Regions from separate parts of the Pseudoalteromonas sp. NZS37 genome, predicted to be linked through region 1. Evidence: predicted binding sites of a transcription regulator. Region 1 holds the regulator's gene; the other holds the start of a gene.
What was found. The regulator sigma-54, encoded in region 1, starts transcription at its own class of promoters, with help from an activator protein. The targets are predictions, from matches to a motif close to GTTGGCACGNNNNTNGNNT.
Positions count from the first base shown of each region.

Region 2: a site for sigma-54 is predicted at 6,202-6,220, ahead of I6F47_RS09750 (DUF1328 domain-containing protein). Genes of this name have one in related genera too.

Region 1 is NZ_JADYXL010000001.1:487,961-495,989, forward strand. Features, by position in the region: gene I6F47_RS02205 (calcium/sodium antiporter) at 126-1,094, shown strand; gene I6F47_RS02210 (KpsF/GutQ family sugar-phosphate isomerase) at 1,098-2,069, shown strand; gene kdsC (3-deoxy-manno-octulosonate-8-phosphatase KdsC) at 2,070-2,621, shown strand; gene lptC (LPS export ABC transporter periplasmic protein LptC) at 2,618-3,172, shown strand; gene lptA (lipopolysaccharide transport periplasmic protein LptA) at 3,162-3,707, shown strand; gene lptB (LPS export ABC transporter ATP-binding protein) at 3,704-4,429, shown strand; gene I6F47_RS02235 (RNA polymerase factor sigma-54) at 4,499-5,998, shown strand; gene hpf (ribosome hibernation promoting factor) at 6,024-6,311, shown strand; gene ptsN (PTS IIA-like nitrogen regulatory protein PtsN) at 6,316-6,768, shown strand; gene rapZ (RNase adapter RapZ) at 6,787-7,632, shown strand; gene I6F47_RS02255 (HPr family phosphocarrier protein) at 7,675-7,947, shown strand.
Region 2 is NZ_JADYXL010000004.1:316,719-324,747, reverse strand. Features, by position in the region: gene I6F47_RS09780 (peptidoglycan DD-metalloendopeptidase family protein) at 1-1,174, shown strand, start outside; gene I6F47_RS09775 (hypothetical protein) at 1,257-1,433, opposite strand; gene I6F47_RS09770 (aldo/keto reductase) at 1,447-2,418, opposite strand; gene I6F47_RS09765 (sodium ion-translocating decarboxylase subunit beta) at 2,561-3,691, opposite strand; gene oadA (sodium-extruding oxaloacetate decarboxylase subunit alpha) at 3,705-5,486, opposite strand; gene I6F47_RS09755 (OadG family protein) at 5,498-5,740, opposite strand; gene I6F47_RS09750 (DUF1328 domain-containing protein) at 6,260-6,433, shown strand; gene I6F47_RS09745 (hypothetical protein) at 6,492-6,683, shown strand; gene I6F47_RS09740 (YcxB family protein) at 6,816-7,283, shown strand; gene csrA (carbon storage regulator CsrA) at 7,334-7,525, opposite strand; gene I6F47_RS09730 (aspartate kinase) at 7,617-8,029, opposite strand, start outside.

The DNA.
Region 1 (8,029 bases):
ATTTTTAAATTAGCTGTTTAAAAGCAGCATTGTTACGTAGTTGACCTTACTCTTTTATTTATACTTTCATCTTGGCTTTTGTTACTATTCGCGCCATCCGTATTTTGTATAACTGGCTTAACACAATGGTTACCTCGTTTGTTATTTTAATTCTTGGTTTTGCAGCTCTTGTTTGGAGTGCAGACAGGTTTGTTTATGGCGCTGCGGCTCTTGCTAAAAACTTTGGTGTACCTACACTTATTGTTGGTTTAACCGTGGTAGCTATGGGCTCTTCAGCACCCGAAATGATGGTTTCAGCCTCTGCCGCTCTGGCTAACAAAACCGACACAGCGGTTGGCAATGCTGTTGGCTCTAATATTACAAACATTTTACTTGTGTTAGGTATCACTGCTCTATTTCGCCCTCTTTCAGTTTCATCAAGTACATTAAAACGTGAAATGCCATTAGTGATGCTCGTATCTTTAGCTACTTGGTATGTGTTCTCAGATAACTACTTTTCATTTAATGAAGGTGTTGCACTTTTGGTTGGCTTTATCGTATTCATCGGTGGGTTAATTATTGTATCTATGCGTGCAAAAAACCAAGATGACCCATTTGTCTCAGAAGCCTGCGACGATGTACCAAACGATGTACCTACGAAAAAAGCGGTATTTTGGTTAGTTGTCGGCATGATACTCCTACCTGTTAGTTCTCATTTTTTAATAGGTTCGGCTGTCGATATTGCTAAATACTTCGGCTTAAGCGACCTAGTCATTGGCTTAACAATTATTGCCATCGGTACTAGTTTGCCTGAACTTGCCGCTTCGGTTGCAGGTGTACTTAAAAATGAAGATGATTTAGCACTAGGTAATATTGTTGGCTCAAACATATTTAATATTCTAGCGGTATTACCACTTGCCGGTATTATTAACCCTTCTGCCATTGACCCATCATTAGTAAGCCGAGACGTATTAATTATGATTGGCGCAACACTTGCTCTTATTATTATGTCATTGAACTTTAGAGGCACCCAACGTATCAATAGAGTAGAAGGCGGCTTATTGCTAATAGCGTTTTTGGGTTACCAAGGGTATATTTTTAGTCAAGTAGGGTAAATGATGGCAACGCTAAATTTTATTGAACAAGGCCTGCGCGTTTTAGATGTTGAGCGCCAAGCACTTAGTGATATTGCACAATATGTAGATGAAAATTTTCATAACGCGTGCCAATTAATGTACGACTGCGAAGGCCGTATTATTGTCATTGGTATGGGTAAATCAGGTCATATTGGCAATAAAATAGCGGCAACCCTTGCAAGTACTGGCAGTCCAGCATTTTTTGTTCACCCTGGTGAAGCAAGTCATGGTGATTTAGGTATGATCACTAAAAATGACGTGGTTATGCTTATTTCTAATTCAGGGGAGACCAGCGAAGTTTTAAATATCATTCCGGTTTTAAAACGACTTGGTGCCAAAATGATATCGATGACTGGCAATACGCAATCAACCATGGCGACCCTTGCTAATGTACATGTGTGTATTAAAGTAGAAAAAGAAGCCTGTTCATTGGGTCTAGCTCCTACATCAAGTACCACTGCAACGCTTGCGATGGGCGATGCCATGGCAGTTGCATTATTAGAAGCTCGCGGGTTTACAGCTGATGACTTCGCGCTATCTCACCCAGGTGGTAGTTTAGGCAAGCGTTTATTACTTACTTTAAAAGATGTTATGCACAGCGGCGCAAATACACCTATTATTAGCGTTTCACAAACAGTTAAAGACGCCCTCATTGAAATGTCTGCTAAAGGTTTAGGTATGACAGCCATTGTTGATGAAAATCAGCAGCTCGTGGGATTATTTACCGATGGCGATTTGCGTCGTATTTTAGAGCAAAGAATTGATATTCATACAACACAAATAGATGTTGTTATGACTAAGTCATGCACTACGGCTACACAAGATATTTTGGCTGCTGAAGCGCTTAATATTATGGAACACAAACGTATAAATGGCTTAATCGTCGTCAATGATAAAAACCAACCTATTGGCGCATTAAACATGCAAGACCTATTAAAAGCAGGAGTGTTATAAATGCAATTTGAAGAACTCTATCAACCGCTGAGCGATGATGCAAAAGCACGCGCTAAAAAAGTAAAGCTACTTATATGCGATATTGATGGTGTATTTTCTGATGGCCGTATTTATCTTGGTAATCAAGGTGAAGAGCTAAAAGCATTTAATACAAAAGATGGTTTTGGCATTAAAGCGCTTATAAACAGTGGCTTTGAAGTGGCTGTAATTACTGGTCGTCATTCACAAATAGTGCAACAACGTATGAGCAGCTTAACCGTACAGCATATTTATCAAGGCCAAGAAAATAAGCTCATTGCCTATCAAGAATTAAAAGACAAACTCAACCTTAGCGATGAACAAATTGCTTATATCGGTGATGATGGTCCTGACATGCCCGTTATGGAATTAGTCGGCTTTGCTGTTGCAGTAAATGATGCCCATCCACTTATTAAACGTTTATCACACTATGTAACGCAAATGCCTGGCGGCTTTGGTGCAGTAAGAGAGCTCACCGACTTACTTATGCTTGAAAATGGTAAAGCATTGACTACACAAGGCACTAGTTCATGAATGCAGCGCGCATAATATTAAGCGTTTTATTCATTAGCTGTATGGTTTGGCTTTGGTACCCTTATTTTACACAAACAAATATTGTACCTCAGACTGAGCCTGAAGTTATTGCCAAGCCTGATTACATAGCCATAGAACTCAAACAAACAGCCTATGACGAACAAGGTAAAATTAGCCACAAAGTCACTGCGGCTAAAATGGAGCTATATCAACAATTAGGTTTTACGTTTTTTGAAAAACCTATTTTTACTTTATATAACGAAAAGCAAACGTGGCAAATAAATGCAGACGAAGCAACATTATACGAAGACAAACAATTAATTTTAGAAGGCAATGTGGTTGCCAAAAACTTAACCGATAACGCCATGATAGACAAAATCAATGCTGATAATATTCAGGTAGATATAAAGCTATTAACAATGCGTTCGGAGCAACCCGTTATCATCACTGGACCCAATTTAAAAATCACTGGTAAAGGCCTAGAAGCCGACTTAAAAACCGAAGTGATAAAACTAATTAACCATACGCGAACCATATATTATGACCAATAAAATATTAAAATCACTTATTATTCCTACACTTATACTAGCGTTTAATAGTAGTGCTGCAGAACAAAACACGCAACCGACTGCAAATCAAATTTCAATAAGCGCCGATAAGCAAGAAGGTCAATTAAAAGCTAATGTCGGGATTTTTGAGAAAAACGTTGAGATTATTCACGGTAATCGCCGTATCACAGCCGACCGCTTAGAAGTACATAAACGCGATGAACTTGGCGATAATAAACAATTATTAATTGCTACAGGTAGCCCTGCGCACTTTGAAGAAAAGCAATCAGATGGCACGACTATGAGCGCCAGTGCTGACGAAGTACGTTATGATGTATCTAAGCGTTTTTTAACGCTTGTTGGTAATGCACAAGTATCGCAAGCGGGACAAAAAATAAATGCTAAAAGCATTACCTACGATATAGAGCAGCAGCTAATCAGTGCCGAAAAAGATGAAAACTCAACTGACCGCGTTCACACAATTTTAGTGCCAATCGAGACTAAAAAAAGTAAAAAAAGCGACAAAGGTCAACCATGAGTACATTAAAAGCAGAGCTATTAGCAAAGAGCTATAAAGGCCGTGAAGTTGTAAAAAACGTCGGCCTTGAAGTCAAAGCTGGCAGTATTGTTGGCTTACTTGGCCCTAACGGCGCAGGTAAAACCACCACGTTTTATATGATAGTAGGACTTGTACCTAGCGACAAAGGTAAAATATCGATAGACGATAACGATATTACTCTTTTACCTATGCATAGTCGTGCTAGATTAGGCATTGGCTACTTACCGCAAGAGTCTTCAATATTCAGAAAGCTGACTGTTTATCAAAACTTAATGGCCATTTTAGAAACGCGCAAAGAGTTAAATAAACAAGCTAGAGAAGACACTCTCGATAAATTATTAGATGAATTTAGCATACAACACATTCGTGATAGCCAAGGTATGGCATTGTCAGGAGGCGAACGTCGTCGTGTTGAAATAGCACGTGCGCTGGCAGCAGATCCTAAATTTATATTACTGGATGAACCATTTGCAGGTGTTGACCCTATTTCGGTATTAGATATAAAGAAAATAATAGAACATCTTAAAAATCGTGGGATTGGTGTATTAATTACCGATCATAACGTAAGAGAAACCCTTGATGTTTGTGAAAAAGCCTACATTGTTTCTCATGGGGAGCTGATTGCATCAGGTACTCCAGAACACGTATTAAATGATAAAACAGTACGCGATGTTTACTTAGGCGAGCAATTTAGGCTGTAACATTTACGCCATGTCTTTAAGCATCTGCTAGTATTAATTATAACAACATAAAAGGATTGTTAGAGATACATGAGGCAATCACTACAGCTGCGCATGGGCCAGCAACTTACAATGACTCCACAGCTGCAACAAGCTATTCGTTTGTTGCAACTCAGTACATTGGATCTCCAGCAAGAAATACAAGAAGCTCTCGACAGCAACCCGCTATTAGAGGTTGAAGAAGCAGACTATTCAGAAGACGCTGCAGGTAAAAACGAGCAAAAAGCAGATACAGATGACATAACTGTTAGCGCATCTGCCGATGATGCTCCAAGCGAATACGAACAAGATAGTGGTGAAGCACTTGCAAAAGACACGCTAAGTGACGACATGGCTATGGATGTTAGTTGGGATGAGTACATGAGTGCCGCCCCAGCAGCATCATCGGGTCCGATGCCTGAAGACGAATCAATATACCAAGGTGCCTCTACTGAAACGCTCCATGAGTATTTAATGTGGCAGTTACAACTAACGCCATTTAGCCCTACAGACGAAGCTATTGCTATTGCTATTGTAGAAGCCGTCGATGATTCAGGTATTTTAACACTAAGCTGCGAAGAGATTTTAGAAAGCTTTAATCAAGAAAACGAAGATGATAACGAAGTCGAACTTGATGAAATTGAAGCTGTATTAAAACGCATCCAACTGTTTGATCCTGTTGGTATTGCTGCACGTAGTTTACAAGAGTGTTTGTGTATTCAGCTTAACCAGTTTGATAAAGAAACACCTTACATTAATGAAACAAAAATGATTTTAACCGAGCATATTGATTTATTAGCTGCTCGTGACTATCGTACATTAATGAAGAAAACTAAGCTCAAAGAAGAAGAGCTTAAAGAAGTAATGACATTAATACATACTCTTAGCCCTAAACCTGCAGATACTATTGTAAGAGAAGAATCTGAGTATGTTATTCCTGATGTGTCAGTTAAAAAAATTAAAGGCCGCTGGGTTGTTGAGTTAAACCCAGATAGCATGCCTAAAATTCGTGTTAATAGCCAATACGCGGCAATGTCTCGCACTGTAAAATCCAGTGGTGACAGCCAGTTTATTCGCTCGCATTTACAAGAAGCTAAATGGTTTATTAAAAGCTTAGAAAGTAGAAACGACACGCTATTAAAAGTAACAAATTGTATTGTTAAGCAACAACAAGGCTTTTTTGAACACGGTCCTGAAGCCATGAAACCAATGGTTTTAAATGATGTTGCTGAAATGGTAGAAATGCACGAATCAACAATTTCGCGCGTAACAACCCAAAAGTATATGCACACACCCCGTGGTATATTTGAGCTTAAATATTTTTTCTCAAGCCATGTAAGCACCGAAAACGGTGGTGAATGTTCATCTACAGCAATCCGTGCGCTTATCCGAAAATTAATCGCAGCAGAAAACTCAGCAAAACCATTGAGTGATAGCAAAATAGCGGATATATTGGCTGAGCAAGGAATTAAAGTAGCGAGACGTACAATCGCAAAATACCGCGAATCTCTGGCTATTCCACCGTCAAATCAACGTAAAAGTTTGATTTAAGACGCAAAAAAAGAGGGTAATGCTTATGCAACTAAACTTAACTGGTCGTCACGTAGAATTAACCGATTCACTAAGAGACTATATTAATACCAAATTTGCGAAGCTAGAAAGACACTCTGATCATATTAATAATGTTCATGTCATTCTCGATGTAGAAAAATTAAATCAAAAAGCAGAAGCCACCATACACGTAAGCGGTGCTGAGTTATTTGCCTCTACAGAACATCAAGATATGTATGCCGCCATTGACTCGTTGATCGACAAGCTCGATCGACAAGTAATTAAACACAAAGAGAAGCTTGCTCGACACTAATATGATGAAATTAAGCTCACTTATATGCCAGGACTGCAGCAAAGCTGCGGTCCTTTTTAATAGCAAAAAAAGAATTTTAGAGTTCATTAGCGAACTTGCTCACGACAAACTTCCGTATTTACCGCAACAAGATATTCTTAATGCTTTAATGAGCAGAGAGAAACTCGGTAGTACAGGTATAGGGCGTGGCATTGCCATTCCTCATGGAAGAATGAGCGGTGCAGAAGAGCCTTTGGCTTTAGTACTCGTTAGCGAAACTCCAATAAATTTTGATGCAATCGATAATCGCCCTGTTGATATTTTCGTCGCACTCATCGTACCAGATGGCGATAACCAGCAGCACTTAAAGACTCTAGCAACCATTGCTGATAAACTAAACAACAAAGATTTTTGTAAACAGTTACGCAGTGCAAAATCAGATACTGAGCTTTACCAAGTTATTGTCAATCAATCATAGTTTTATAAAGGGTGTTAAATGGAGTTAATTATCATAAGCGGCCGTTCTGGTTCTGGAAAGTCGGTTGCTTTACGCGTTGTAGAAGATTTAGGTTATTATTGCGTAGATAATATTCCAGTTAACTTGCTTCCTTCATTAGTTCGCAGTGTGTCTGATAGCTATGATAAAATTGCGGTTAGCATTGATGTGCGGAACATCCCTAAACAACAAGATGAATTTAACGATATTCTTGAATACTTGCCAGGTTTTGCAAACCCTACGTTATTTTATTTAGATAGCGACGATCAAACATTGATCAAACGTTTTTCTGAAACTCGTAGATTACACCCACTATCAATTGACTCGTTGCCTCTTGATTTAGCCATCAAAAAAGAAAAAGAATTACTTGATGTATTAATCACCCGCGCCGACTTTATGATAGACACGACTGATTTGAGTGTTCATCAACTCGCTGAATCTATTCGTGAAAAGATTTTAGGTAAAAAAGATAAGCAACTGATTGTCACGTTTGAATCGTTTGGTTTTAAATACGGTATACCAAAAGAAGCAGATTACGTATTTGATGCACGCTTTTTACCAAATCCACATTGGGAACCTGAATTAAAACCTTTAAATGGGTTAGATCAACCTGTTAAAGATTATTTGGCCAATCACAGCATAGTGCAAAAATTCACATGGCAAATTCAAACATTTGTACAAACGTGGTTACCGCACTTAGAGCGAAATAACCGCAGTTATTTAACCATTGCCATTGGGTGTACAGGCGGACAACATCGCTCTGTATATTTAGCGCAAACTATCGGTGAAAGTTTTGCAATGACACATCCCAATGTGAAAATTCGCCATCGCGAACAAGAAAAATAATATAGCTGAATAATCACCTGTTCAGCTTAAGTAGAGTAAGTTATGCATTGTGAAGACACTTTTTTAATAAAAAACAAATTAGGATTGCACGCCAGAGCAGCCACCGTGCTTGCCCAATTGGCAGTGCAGTTTGATGCGACAATTACATTATTTCAAGATGACAAAGAAGCCGCAGGCGATAGCGTACTTGCACTAATGTTACTTGAAAGTAGCCAAGGCAAAGAAGTAAAAGTTGTATGTAAAGGCCCCGATTCTGAGCAAGCTTTACACGCTGTTGGAGAATTAATAGCACAACGTTTTAATGAACAAGAATAAACAGTTATAAAAATAATGCTCGCATTACTAATGCCCCAACTAAAACAGATATATAAAATAAATACGGTTAGTGACGCCAGTT
Region 2 (8,029 bases), on a different contig from region 1:
AGGCAAGCGCTATGAGTTACAAGTTAAAGTTGATGACAACGAAAAATTAACTGAGTTAAATTCAGAGCAAGCAGCAGAAAAGTTACCAGAATACGACTTTGTCGATCATAAAGTTAAAAATGGCGACAATTTAGCAATTATCTTCAAACGTGCTGGTTTTTCAGCTCAAACGCTCCATAAACTAATTAACACTAACGCAGAAACGCGCAAGCTAACTAAAATTCACCCTGGTGAAATACTTAGCTTTGCGACAGCTGAAGATGGCTCTTTGGCTCAACTGCGCTATGTGATTTCAAAAACCGATACTTTATTTGTTACCTTAAATGAAGAAGGTAACTACGATACAGCTATTGATAGTAAAGAAATTGAAACGCTAACCAAAACCGCTGGCGGCGAAATATCTAACAACTTTTGGACTTCAGCAATAGCGGCAGGTTTAAGCGAACGTCAAATAATGAACTTTGCTGACATATTTGGTTGGGATGTTGATTTTGCAAACGACATTCGTAAAGGCGATGTGTTTGGCTTAATTTACGAGTCTCATTATGTTGATGGCGAGTTTATTGGTACAGGTAAGATTATTGCAGCTGAATTTGTAAACCAAGGTCAGCGCTTTGCAGCGATTCGCCATACCGACGGCAATTTTTATACGCCTGAAGGGCGTAGCATGAAAAAAGCATTTTTACGTGCACCTGTAAGCTTTAAGTATATTAGTTCGAGCTTTAATCCTCGTCGCTTACACCCAGTTACTGGGCAAGTTAGAGCGCACCGTGGTATCGACTTTGCGGCACGCACTGGCACACCGGTGGTTGCATCAGGTAACGGTAAGGTAGTTAAAGCGGGTTACAGCAAGTACAACGGTAACTACGTATTTATTAGCCATGGCACACAATATGTAACTAAGTACTTACACCTAAATAAGAAACTAGTTAAAACGGGCCAAAAAGTTAAACAGGGCCAACAAATTGGTACTGTAGGTTCTACGGGTCGTGTTACTGGCGCGCATTTACACTATGAATTTTTAGTAAATGGCGTTCACCGTAATCCTAAAACAGTAAAACTTCCTAAGTCAGAGCCATTACCTCGCTCAGAACTTGCTAAGTTTAAACCGATTGCAGATAACTTTATTGCCCAACTTGAGCGCAATCGCGAGCTACAGTTAGCACTTAAATAAAGTTTATTAATAAACATTAAAAAAGCCTTTGCAGGTTAAGCCTGCAAAGGCTTTTTTGTATACGCTATAAACCATTAATACATTAATACATTAATACATAAATGAGCTGAATAACTAAAGACACCATCACTAATGGCCAAATATATTTGCTGTATTTGGTTGCACCGTTGAGCCCTATTTTACTTTGATATTTTTCAAGCAATGGAATAAGTATCGCTAGCGCGACAAACAAACCAATTAAAATAACGAATATATTCATATCAATGCCCTTCTTATGGTAGCTCATGGCCTTTAGCGCTTACATAAAGTGCATACCAATGCTCACGAGTTAGTTGTACGTTTACAGCATCACAAGAGGCTTTAATACGCTTGGCATTAGTTGTTCCAATAATCGGCTGAATAGATGCGGGATGGCGCAGTAACCATGCAATAACAATAGCCTCAGCAGAAGTATCATAAAGTGCAGCCAGCTTATTAACTAAAAGACTGGTGTTTATATCAGCTTGCGATGCGTTTGATAAATCACTGCCGCTGTATAATCCTTGGCATAAACTGCCCCAGCTTTGAATTTGAATTTCAAAATGGCGACAGTACTCAATACTACCGGGCGTAAAATTAAGATCTTTACCGCCACTGTTACCGGCATATACTCCTTCATCAACAAACTGATGTTTTTGTAAACTAGCCTCAATTTGATTAGCCACAATCGGCATATCAAGTGCATGCTGTAAAAAATTCATTTGATGTTGCTGCATATTCGATACTGCAAAATTGCGCACTTTACCGCTTTCTTTTAAGCAACTAAATATACGAGCAATTTCGTTAACTTCCATGAGTGGATCAGGACGATGCAGCATAAGTACGTCTAAATAGTCTGTATTTAATCGCTTCAAGGATGCTTCAACTGATTGCTCAATCCACTTTGATGAAAAATCATAGCGCTTTGGCCCTAAGTCATCTTCAAAACGAATCCCACACTTAGATTGAATATACATGTGCTCTCTAAGCTCTGGTCGCTCGCTTAATGCTTTACCAAAAACCTGCTCCGCTTTACCAAAAGTATAAATATCAGCATGGTCAAAAAAGTTAATGCCACCTTCAATAGCGTTATCTATGCATTCATGAGTTTGCTTAACATGTGCATCAGTGATTGCGTCTTTATTCCAACCGCCGCCCAGACCCATGCATCCGAATACAAGTTTACTAACATGAGGTAAGTGCTTTGCTAAAGGTGTGTGAAGCATGATAACTATCCTTAAAATTTTGAAGAGCTGTTACTGTAAACAAAAAGCGCTGAACAAGAAACCATTTAGCGGTGAACAAATTAAGAACAAAAAAAAGCGCAGTAAACTGCGCTAAATCATTTATTAACTACCACGTTAATTATTAGCCAACAAGTGCTAATAAAATACCCGCAGCAACTGCACTACCAAGTACACCCGCTACGTTGGGTCCCATAGCATGCATAAGTAAAAAGTTATGTGGGTTGCTTTCAAGGCCAACTTTATTAACTACTCGTGCCGCCATTGGCACAGCCGATACACCTGCTGCCCCAATTAATGGGTTTATAGGTGTTTTAGATATGCGGTTAAGTCCTTTTGCCATAAATACGCCAGATGCCGTACCAATTGCAAAAGCCAGTGCGCCAAGCACTAAAATACCAATCGTCTCAACAGTTAAAAACTTATCTGCAGCAAGCTTTGAACCTACAGCTAAACCTAAAAATATAGTTGTAACATTGATGATTTCGTTTTGAGCACTGTTACTTAATCTATCAACAACACCCGACTCTCGCATTAAGTTACCTAAACAAAACATACCTACAAGCGGTATAGCAGCCGGTAAAAACATAGCCGTTAAACTAAGCACCATAAGAGGGAAAATAATCTTTTCCTTTTTAGATACTTTGCGAAGCTCTGGCATCTTAATTTTACGTTCTTCTGGGGTTGTTAACGCACGCATAATTGGCGGCTGAATAATTGGCACAAGTGCCATGTATGAGTATGCGGCTACCGCTATTGCACCAAGTAAATCAGGTGCCAGTTTTGACGCTAAAAATATTGCAGTCGGTCCATCTGCACCACCAATAATTGCAATAGCCGATGCGTCCTGTAGAGTAAACTCAAAACCTGGCACATAGTTAAGTAATATAGCGCCAAACAATGTAGCAAAAATACCAAACTGTGCAGCCGCACCTAATAACAACATACGTGGGTTTGCAATAAGCGCGCTAAAGTCGGTCAGCGCCCCTACTCCCATAAATATTAATAACGGAAAAATCCCCGTATCAATACCCACGTAATAAACGTAATACAAAAGCCCACCTGGGTCTGACAAACCTGCCACTGGTACATTTGTTAAAATTGCACCAAAACCAATTGGTAATAATAATAGTGGTTCAAAGCCTTTAGCTATCGCTAAAAACAGTAATAAACACCCTACCGCAATCATAATTAACGATGGGATTGTAAAGTTAGCAATGCCAGTAGCATTCCAGAGGTTTAAAATACCGTCCATCCTCTATTTGCTCCTAAGCTAATGCAATCATAGCGTCGCCGGTAGTTACGGCATCGCCTTCACCAACCAACACTTCGGCAATAGTTCCGGTATGCATTGCGCGTATTTCGGTTTCCATTTTCATGGCTTCCATAATAATCACTACATCACCTTCGTTAACAACTTGCCCAGCTTTTACCTTAATCTTAAAAATATTACCGGCTAAAGGGGCGTTAAGCGTTTCACCTGATGCAACTGAAGCAGACTGAGGAATGTGCTCAGAGTCTTTTAATGTTACTTCTTTTAGCTCACCACCTTGCGCCACTACTACGTCGTAAACTTTACCATCTACTTTTACGCTGTATTGCTCAGCTTTAACGCTGTTATTATTTGATCCCGATTTTGGTGCTGCCTTATTGCTCTTATCTTCAACGGTAGGAATAGGCTCAAATGCATCAGGGTTATTACGATTTTTAATAAATTTCAAACCAACCTGCGGAAATAATGCATAAGTTAGTACGTCATCAATTTGCTCATCAGCAAGTGTTAAACCTTGCTCTTGCGCTTCTTTTAATAATTCAGCTTCAAGCGTTGCAAGCTCTGGTGCAATGTTATCTGCAGGGCGACAAGTAATAACCTCTGCTCCATCAAGCACACGCTCTTGTAGCTCTTTATTCATTGGTGCTGGTGTTAAGCCATATTCACCTTTTAATACGCCAGCAGTTTCTTTAGTGATTGTTTTATAACGCTCACCGGTTAGCACGTTAAGTACTGCTTGAGTACCTACAATTTGCGACGTGGGTGTTACTAAAGGTAAAAAACCAAGATCTTCACGTACGCGTGGGATCTCAAGTAAAACTTCATTAAGCTTATCTGCCGCGCCTTGCTCTTTAAGTTGGTTTTCCATGTTTGTAAGCATGCCACCAGGTACTTGAGCTAGTAAAATACGACCATCAACCCCTTTTAAGCTACCTTCAAATGCCGCATATTTTTTACGTACATCTCTAAAGTAAGCAGCAATTTCTTCTAGATGGTTTAAATCAAGGTCGGTATCGCGCTCAGTTCCTTCAACTATCGATACAATAGTTTCAGTTGCTGTGTGTCCGTAAGTCATACTCATTGATGAAATAGCGGTATCAAGCATATCAATGCCTGCATCAATCGCTTTTTGATAAGTCGCAGTACTTAAACCAGTTGTAGCGTGGCACTGCATAGCAATAGGAACCGATACGGTTTCTTTAAGTGCTTTAATTAATTTTTCAGCATCATACGGCTTTAATAAACCCGCCATGTCTTTAATACAAATTGAGTGACAGCCTAAATCTTCTAATTGCTTAGCCAGAGTCAGCCACATATCAAGCGTATGAACAGGACTTACCGTGTACGAAATAGTACCTTGAGCATGCGCGCCTACTTTTATAGCCGCTTTAATCGCTGTTTCTAGGTTACGTACATCGTTCATTGCATCGAAAATACGAAATACGTCAACGCCATTTTTATGTGCGCGTTCTACAAACTTTTCAACTACATCATCAGCGTAATGGCGGTAGCCTAATAGGTTTTGACCGCGTAATAGCATTTGCTGTTTAGTATTAGGCATCGCTTTTTTAAGCGCACGAATACGCTCCCAAGGATCTTCGCCTAAATAACGAATACACGAATCAAATGTAGCACCGCCCCACGATTCAATAGACCAATAACCTGCATCATCTAGCTTGCTAGCAATAGGTAGCATATCGTCTAGGCGCATACGTGTTGCGAGCAATGATTGGTGCGCATCGCGTAATACCAATTCTGTTAATTTTAATTTAGCCATGTGTGTGCCCCTTATTTATTATTTGATTTGTACTGAGCAATGGCAGCACTAATAGCAGCGATGTGCTCATTAGGCACACCTTGAGATTTAAAAGACGGTGATTTAGCTGGTGATGCCTCGGGTTCGCTATAGCGCGTCACCAAATTAGACATAAGCGTTACTGCACCAATTAATATCGACAGAAATACAAACACCCCAACCATACCAGTTAGCATTAAGCTACCAGCCGTTGTGAGTAGAGCACCTATATCCATTTTTCTCCCCCTTGAAACCCATATCGAAAATAAAAAATCGATTTAATTAAATATTTATTCACTGGATAATAACAAAACTAGTCGCTTTGTCTACATCTTGTAAATTGGTAAAACCAATTAAACTATAAACAACATAACACTCAACAAATTTACATGCCATAACCCAGCAATCATGCGCCCTACAATACATGTAGGAAATAACGACTATAGCTAATAGTTATATGGAAGTTGTTAATTAACTATTCAACTTAATAAAAATAACCGCCAAATTTTATAATAAGTATAAAAACACACATCAATTGTTAATTGGTCTTACCAAAAACATTATTTTTAGTGAATATTTACCGGTAACTTGTAACAGTGTGAATAACTTACATAACGAAGGGTAAAAGTTACTAACTCATTAATAACTAAAAACAAAGATAAAAAACATAACTAACTGATATAAAACAAAAATAAATTATGGCATATAACTGGCATTAGTTATTATGAGCAAATTTGATAACCAAGGAGAAAACAATGTTACGCTGGACAATTACATTTTTAGTTATTGCTTTAATCGCTGCAGTGTTAGGTTTTGGTGGCATCGCAGGTGCCGCAGCTGGTATAGCAAAAATTATATTTTTTATATTTTTAGTACTTTTAGTGATCTCATTAGTTTCAGGTGCACTACGTGGTAAATCACCCAAGTAGATAAAGCATTCAACTAACAAACACTAAAATTTAATTAATACTTACAAGGAATTACATTATGAATTCAACAACTGTAAAAGCAGCACTAATCGGTCTATTCGCAAGTTTCTTCATCATGGGTTGTGAAGACAATCATGCAGAAGACGCAGGCGAACGTATTGACGAAGCAGTAACTGACGTGCAAAACAAAGTAGAAGATGCATGTGAAAATGTTAAAGAAGGCGTAAACGCTGAAGAAACTAACTGTTAATTCTTCTTGTATCGCTAAAAAACGGCCTTAGGGCCGTTTTTTTGTGTCTGTAATAAAATCACTGACTATAAAGCTGCTCATTTAGCGGTTAGCTTGTTAAAATAAAAAAAACGATATTTAAAGCAAGGCAATATGGCATTTACAACAACCTACACACTAGATAAACCTTACTTTTACGAGTGCTTTGATGAGTCACTCCCCTACAGTAAGCGCGCCAAACCTAAGTACTTTTTACTTGTACTCCTCGTTGCGCTTGGTTTATTTGGCATTTATGTTTTAAACGATCATTACTTAGGATCGTTTATGATCATGCTAGGTGTACTAGAGTGCGTCGCTTTTTACTATCGCAGACCTTGGTGGGTAACCAGACAAATGCTCAGCAGAGCGTCAGGCTCAGAGGTAACACTTACCTTTGATGAAGAAGGCATTAAATCGGCTAATCATTACAAAAGCTTTCAGCTAACTTGGCAAGACATAAGCGAAGTAATAGATACTCAGCAAGGTATTATTATTAAAAATAAAAGCGGCATGCAGTACATTTCAAAACAAATACTAACCCCAGAAACACTCGCTTTTATAAACAAAAAAGCCACTCAGTGAGTGGCTTTTAGTCTAGTTGAGTTAATTACTCAACTACGTATACGTGTTGATTAAGCATTGCCCGGATTAGGGTTCGACTTTTCAGCTTGTATGCGCATGTAAATCTCTTCACGATGCACTGATACGTCTTTTGGTGCATTAACACCGATTCGAACTTGATTTCCTTTAACACCTAGAACAGTAACTGTTACTTCGTCACCAATCATTAGGGTTTCACCTACTCTACGAGTTAGTATTAGCATTCTCTTGCTCCCATGTTCCAATAAAAATTATAAGATTCCGCTTAAACATACTAATGAAAATTAGACTGAAAAGTAAGTAAAAACTCTCAATCTATCCATTTTCTGTTAAAAATGCTTTGTGTAATGCACGAACTGCCAACTCTAGGTACTTTTCATCTATTAAAACTGAAATTTTGATCTCAGAAGTCGAGACTAAAACCACATTAATATTTTCCTGCGCTAATGCATCAAAAAATAAACTTGCTACACCAGAATGCGATTTCATACCCATTCCAACAGCAGAAACTTTAGCTACCGTTGGTAATCCGCTTATATTTTGAGCACTGAGTTGAGCTTGATCTTCGCTCAATAATTCAAGTGCTTGCAGATAATCATTCGAGTGCACAGTAAAAGCATAGTCTATTTTTTCAAAGATATGATTAACTTGATTAATCATATCTATTTCGATGCCATTATCAGCAAAAAGTTTCAATATTTTTGAAAGATATTGCGTACCGCTTGGCA